Regions from separate parts of the Pedococcus sp. P1_H8 genome, predicted to be linked through region 1. Evidence: predicted binding sites of a transcription regulator. Region 1 holds the regulator's gene; the other holds the start of a gene.

Region 1 (3,203 bases):
GCGGCCGCGCAATCGTCGTGCGAGACGCGACGCAGGCGGACCTTCCCGCCATGGCGGCCATCTACGACGACCAGGTCCGGACCTCGGTGGCGACCTTCGACACCGAACCCCGCGGCGCGGCATACCTCGGCGAGAAGCTCGCAGCCACCGGTGTCGGCAACGTTGTCCTCGTCGCCTGCGCGGACGAGCAGCTGCTCGGGTACGCGTTCTCCGGCGCCTTCCGCCCGCGGCCGGCCTATGACGGCACCAAGGAGGTGTCCGTCTACCTCGCGGAGGGCGCCCGCGGGCGCGGCCTCGGACGGTCCCTGTATGCCGCGCTGCTGGCGCGGCTGGACGCCGCACCTGAGGTGCACACCCAGGTGGCGGTGATCGCCCTGCCCAATGACGCGAGCGTGGCGCTGCACGTGGCGTGCGGCTTCGAGCGGGTGGGCGTGCTGCGCGAGGTCGGGCACAAGTTCGGTCGTTATGTCGACACGGCCTGGTACCAACGGATGACTCCGCAAAAGTAGGGCTGGCGCGTCGCCCCGTCTCTTGGCACCCTCGAAGGAGCATCTTTCGCACGTCGTGGAGGTTGGGAGATGGGCGCCACCGGAGCCGGGCCGTTCGAGAACGACGACGCGCTCGACCTGCTCGACGAGCTCGAGGAGTCCGAGGCCGACGTACGCCGCAAGAGGGTCGAGTCCGCCCTCGACGAAGTGGTCCGCGCGTCGGGGTACATCGAAGCGCCCACCATGTCGCAGGCGGTGGCAGCCGCGGTGCTCGTGGCTGCGTGTGACGACTTCGAATCCGTGGTGGGAGAACGCAATGTGCCCTGGTGGGTCGACGAGGAACCCATCGAGGTGGACGAACAGCTCGAGGAGCTCGCCACCCGGGCGTTGCACCGGGCCCTGCAGTCCGACGACAACGAGCTCTGGGAGCTGTGGGCCGACGGTGACGGTGGCGAACGCTTCGCCACCAAGATCACGCACTACCTCGACGCGCTGGGTGACTGACTGGGCGACTGGGTGGGGAACTGGCTCTGCGCCCGACAGACCCCGAGAGCCGCGTCGATCTGGTCCAGGTTGAGCTGCGAGCAGGCGTGGCTGGCGGCGTCGATCAGGTCCGCGAGCAGTTCGATCTCGGACCCGAGCACCTGGTCGGTGAGATCGGGGTCGGGATGGGCCTCCATGTGAAGAGAACGGTGTGGAGGGTCGCCCGTTACGGACCGGCGGACGCCAACCGGCGAACCGGGCCTGGTTGGGCCCGTTCGGGTGAGGGGCCATCAGCCGAACGGAGGAGGCGCGAGCCGCGCTGAGCTCCGGTGACCCGGATGCGCCGCCTCGGTCGCCCCCCATTGGGCCCGGACGCACGTGTGCCGCAGAGCGCACGAGGCACTCCGCGGCACACGTCGCCGGGGCTGAGGGTCGAGCTCAGACCCGGCGAAGCACCGCCGTGACCTTGCCGAGGATGGTGGCGTGGTCTCCGTCGATGGGGTCGAAAGCCGGGTTGTGCGGCATCAGCCACACCTTGCCGTCCTTGCGCTTGAACGTCTTGACGGTGGCCTCGTTGTCGAGCATCGCCGCGACGATGTCGCCGTTGTCGGCCGTGGGCTGTTGGCGCACAACGACCCAGTCGCCGTCGCAGATGGCGGCCTCGATCATCGAGTCGCCCACGACCTGGAGCAGGAACAGCTGCCCCTCGCCGACGATCTGGCGGGGGAGCGGGAAGACGTCCTCGACGGTCTCCTCGGCCAGGATCGGCACGCCGGCCGCGATGCGGCCGAGCACGGGCACGTAGGCCGCGGCAGGACGCTGGTCGCCCGACCCCGTCTCGTCGTAGGTCGCCGTCTCGTCCTCGGTCGAGGCGCCGCCGCGGTAGCCCCGCATGTCGGCGGGGGAGTCGGGCGAGACGACCTCGATGGCGCGCGGCCGGTTGGGGTCGCGGCGCAGGAAGCCCTTGCGCTCGAGGGTGGACAGCTGGTGGGCGACCGAGCTGGGGGAGGTGAGCCCCACCGCCTCGCCGATCTCGCGCAGGCTCGGCGGGTATCCGCGCCGGTCGACCGAGTTGCGGATCACCTCGAGCACCCGTCGCTGCCGGACGGTGAGCCCGTCACCGCGATCGCGGTCGGGCAGTTCCTTGACGTTGTCGTCGCTCATGCCGCTTCCTCACTTGAGCAGTTTTCAGGTAAACGTGCAGGTCAGGTGCCATATGCCGGGTGCTCGCCGAGGCGTTGTCAGTGCCCTCTGATGTGCTTGCGGCATGAACACAGCGTATGGCCTTCGAACGCCTGTGCCAAACATGTGTTCGACGCGTGTCTTGATTGATTCGAACATGCGTGCTAGAAATCAGTCAAGCAGTTCTTCGCACATCCGTTCGAGGAACGCAGCACGACACACCACAGCCACAACAGCGCACGCCACGATGGAGGACCTGATGAGTGCAGCAGTCGCTTGGGACGTCGCCCCCGCACCGGTGCGGGTTCCCGTTCGCCCGGCTCGCCCCCGCCTGGTCTCGGTGCCCACCGGCGCAGAGGTCGTGGTGGCTCCGGCCGCCCCGTTGCGCCTGACCCGCGCCGCCCGTCTGGCGATCACGCTCACCGTTGTCATCGCCGCCGTGGCGCTGGCGATCGCCGTGTTCTCGGGCGGCGCCTCCGCCACCGTGATCGACCACTCCACCACGGTGCAGTCCGGTCAGACGCTGTCGCAGATCGCGGTCGAGCAGCTGCCCCAGCTGTCGATGGCCGAGGCGGTCGCCCAGCTCCAGATCGCCAACGACCTGACCGACAGCAACGTCCACGCCGGCCAGACGCTGCTCATCCCCGCCGTCGGCTGAAGCCCGACCGCTCAGCGGTCGGCCCGCCTCGGCCTGCGTGCGGGGTGGCCGAGCTCGCCGCCCCACAGGTGCGGGGTGCCCTCGTTCTCGACCAACGACAGGTCGCGTCCGAGGAACCCCGCCAGCCGCTGGGCCGCGACCCGAACCTGCGTGCGCCCTCGCGTCGAGACGGCCGGAGCGAGGCGCACCTCGACCTGGACGGCGTCGGGTCGCACCGTCCGCTTCCAGAGCCCCACGTTCGTGCCGTCGAGCACCACGCTCGCCCAGAACGGGTCGGTGTGCTCGGCATAGGGGTGGTCGGGCAGCGCCGAGAAGTTCACCTGCGGATAGGTCAGCACGGCCTCGTCATAGGTCGGGAAGAGGTATGCCGCGGGCGCGGCACGGGAGACCCG
Region 2 (3,203 bases), on a different contig from region 1:
GCTGTTGACGTCGACATAGCCCGCGGTCTCGAGCAGGCCGGCGAGCCGCTCCGAGTCGTGCACGTTCATCTGGCAGCCGTGCGTGCGGACGTCGTAGGTCTTGGGTGAAGTCGTGGTGGTACTCATCGCACGCCAAGGGTACGTGGTGAACGCGCCGGCTCAGTCGCGTTGGTGCTCGGGCGCGGCGGCAACCGCCTCGCGAATGACCGCCATCGCGAGGTCAGCGGGATAGCCCTTGCGGGCCAGCATCCCGGCCAGTCGCCGCTTCTGGACAACGGGTTCCAGCCCGTGCATCGACCTGAGCCGCTTGGCCACGAGCTGGGCGGCACGATCCCGCTCGTCCTCGGGGTTGATCGACTCGAGGGTCGCCCTGGCCGTCTCGTCGTCGACGCCCTTGGTCCGCAGCTCGCGGGCCAGCGCGCGCCGGGCCAGCCCGCGACCGGTTTGTTGGGACCGGACGAGCATCCCCGCGTAGGCCTCGTCGTCGACCAGCCCGACCGAGGCCATCCGGTCGAGCACCGCCTCCGCGACGTCGTCGGGGCAGTTGCGCTGGCGCAGCTTGTCCCGCAGCTGTTGGCGACTCTTGGGCGAGAGCGCGAGCTGTCTCAGCACGATCTGGCGCGCGACGTCATAGGCGTCCGGTTCGGGGGGGGGTGGGGGGGGGGGGGGGGCCGGCGCGGCCGGGGCCGCCTCAAGGGCGGCCCTGGCCGCGTCGTGTCGCTCAGTCATTGCAGATCAGTCATTGCAGATCAGTCATTGCTCGCTCAGTGGTGGGTCGCTCGAGCCGTGGCTCAGAACTCGACCGGCACCTCGGGGACCGCGTCGGCCGGCTTGTCGACCTGCGGACCGATCCCGAGCTTTTCCTTGATCTTCTTCTCGATCTCGTTGCCGAGATCGGGGTTGTCCTTGAGGAACTGACGCGCGTTCTCCTTGCCCTGTCCGAGCTGGTCACCCTCGTAGGTGTACCAAGCTCCGGCCTTGCGGACGAAGCCCTGCTCGACGCCCATGTCGATGAGCCCACCCTCGCGGGAGATGCCCTGGCCGTAGAGGATGTCGAACTCGGCCTGCTTGAACGGCGGCGCCACCTTGTTCTTGACGACCTTGACCCGGGTGCGGTTGCCGACCGGGTCGCTGCCGTCCTTGAGGGTCTCGATGCGACGCACGTCCAGGCGCACCGAGGCGTAGAACTTCAGCGCCTTGCCACCCGTCGTCGTCTCGGGCGAGCCGAACATGACGCCGATCTTCTCGCGCAGCTGGTTGATGAAGATGGCCGTCGTGCCGGTGTTGTTGAGGGCACCGGTGAGCTTGCGCAGGGCCTGGGACATCAGCCGGGCCTGCAGGCCGACGTGGCTGTCACCCATCTCACCCTCGATCTCGGCACGTGGCACGAGCGCGGCGACGGAGTCGATGACGATGATGTCGATGGCGCCCGAGCGGATCAGCATGTCGGCGATCTCGAGCGCCTGCTCCCCCGTGTCGGGCTGGCTGACCAGGAGTGCGTCGGTGTCGACCCCGAGCTTCTTTGCGTAGTCAGGGTCGAGGGCGTGCTCGGCGTCGATGAACGCCGCGATACCGCCAGCCTTCTGCGCACTGGCCACCGCGTGCAGCGCGACCGTCGTCTTACCCGAGGACTCCGGGCCGTAGATCTCCACGACGCGGCCGCGGGGGAGGCCACCGATGCCGAGCGCGACATCGAGCGCGATCGACCCGGTGGGGATCACGTCGATCGGGGGGCGGACGTCGTCGCCGAGGCGCATGACCGCGCCCTTGCCGAACGACTTCTCGATCTGCCCCATCACGCTGTCGAGGGACTTTGTCTTCTGGTCCACAGTGGGAGTGTTCGCTCCAGCCATTCTGGCCACCGTTCCTTCTTTCGCTTCGAGTCGGGCGCGCCTGCCTTCGACCCTCGGGCAGCTGATCTGCTTGTCGGGTCAGACGCTAGGTGTCGGCACCGACAGCCGCCCGGGACGCTCTCGCGGCCTGTGGACGGGGGTTCTGTCGCGGTTCCACCTGTGGACGAACATACCGAACACCTGTTCGAAATATTGAATCCGGCGCGCGACACGCCGCAGCGAGTCCGATCTGCTTCAGGGCGAGGCAGGACGACGCATCGGCGTGTGCGGAATGCCGTCCTCCACGAAGCCGCGCCCGCTGGGTGCGAAGCCGAACGCGGCATACCAGTCCACGAGGTGCGACTGGGCGTCGAGCACCACGGGCCGCTCCCCCGCCACGTCGAGCGCTGCGCGCACCAGCCGCCGGGCCAGACCGTGGCCGCGCGCCTGCGGCGCCGTCGCCACCCGGCCGATGCGCCAGGCCTCCCCGTCGTCCAGCAACCGAAGCGTGGCCACCGGCACACCCTCCTGCTCGACCCACAGGTGGCGGGTCGCCGGCTCGAGGTCACGGCCGTCGAGGTCGAGGTAGGGGCAGTCCTGCTCGACGACGAACACCTGGGCACGCAGCGCCCACAACCGATAGGCCGTCAGCGGGTCGAGGTCGGCAAAGCCCGCCAGCCGCACACCGTCCGCACGCTCCAGCACATCATCGATGCTAGGCGCCCGAACGACTACGAAAGCAGGAGCTTCTCCAGGCGGCGAGCCGTCCCCACGACGCCGATCCCTCCCAGCACCGCGAGGTAGCCCACGTGCGCGAGCACCCCCCACCCGACCTCACCGAGCATCAGGGCGCGTTCGAGGGCGACCCCGTGGTAGAGCGGCGTCACCCGCACCAGCCACTGGAGAGCCTCGGGATAGGTCGACAGCGGGAAGAACGTCGCGGAGAACAGGAACATCGGCTGGATGGCCAAGGTGATGTAGTCGAAATGCACCCAGGACTTCATGAAGGTCGTCGCGAACATCCCCAGCGCGGCGAAGGCGAACCCGATGAAGACCGCCGCCGGGAGGGCCAGCAGCGCCCACCACGACCCGACCGCCCCTGCGAGCAGCGCGACGACGAGGAACGCAGCGGAGTAGAGGCCGCCGCGGATGAGCGACCAGCCGATCTCGCCCACCGCGATGTCGCGCGGGCCCATCGGGGTCGCGAGCACCGCGTCGTAGAGCTTGGCGTAGCGCAGCTTGAAGAACACGTTGAAGGTCGAGTCGAACACGGCGCCGTTCATGGCCGAGGCGGCCAGCAGCGCGGGCGCCACGAACTGGGGGTAGGAGACCACTGCCCCCGAGTCGGTCGTGACGGTCTTCACCAGCGCA

Evidence for each region. The regulator LexA, encoded in region 1, represses DNA repair genes until DNA is damaged. The targets are predictions, from matches to a motif close to TCGAACANNTGTTCGA.
Region 2: a site for LexA is predicted at 2,026-2,041, ahead of recA (recombinase RecA). Genes of this name have one in related genera too.

Annotation. Positions count from the first base shown of each region.
Region 1 is NZ_JBFUCP010000013.1:29,618-32,820, reverse strand. Features, by position in the region: gene AC1DYG_RS16950 (N-acetyltransferase family protein) at 1-509, shown strand, start outside; gene AC1DYG_RS16945 (DUF4259 domain-containing protein) at 579-992, shown strand; gene AC1DYG_RS16940 (hypothetical protein) at 968-1,168, opposite strand; gene lexA (transcriptional repressor LexA) at 1,410-2,135, opposite strand; gene AC1DYG_RS16930 (LysM peptidoglycan-binding domain-containing protein) at 2,413-2,811, shown strand; gene AC1DYG_RS16925 (winged helix DNA-binding domain-containing protein) at 2,823-3,203, opposite strand, start outside.
Region 2 is NZ_JBFUCP010000006.1:269,919-273,121, reverse strand. Features, by position in the region: gene miaB (tRNA (N6-isopentenyl adenosine(37)-C2)-methylthiotransferase MiaB) at 1-126, opposite strand, end outside; gene AC1DYG_RS11000 (regulatory protein RecX) at 160-612, opposite strand; gene recA (recombinase RecA) at 792-1,853, opposite strand; gene AC1DYG_RS10990 (GNAT family N-acetyltransferase) at 2,088-2,537, opposite strand; gene AC1DYG_RS10985 (ABC transporter permease) at 2,564-3,203, opposite strand, start outside.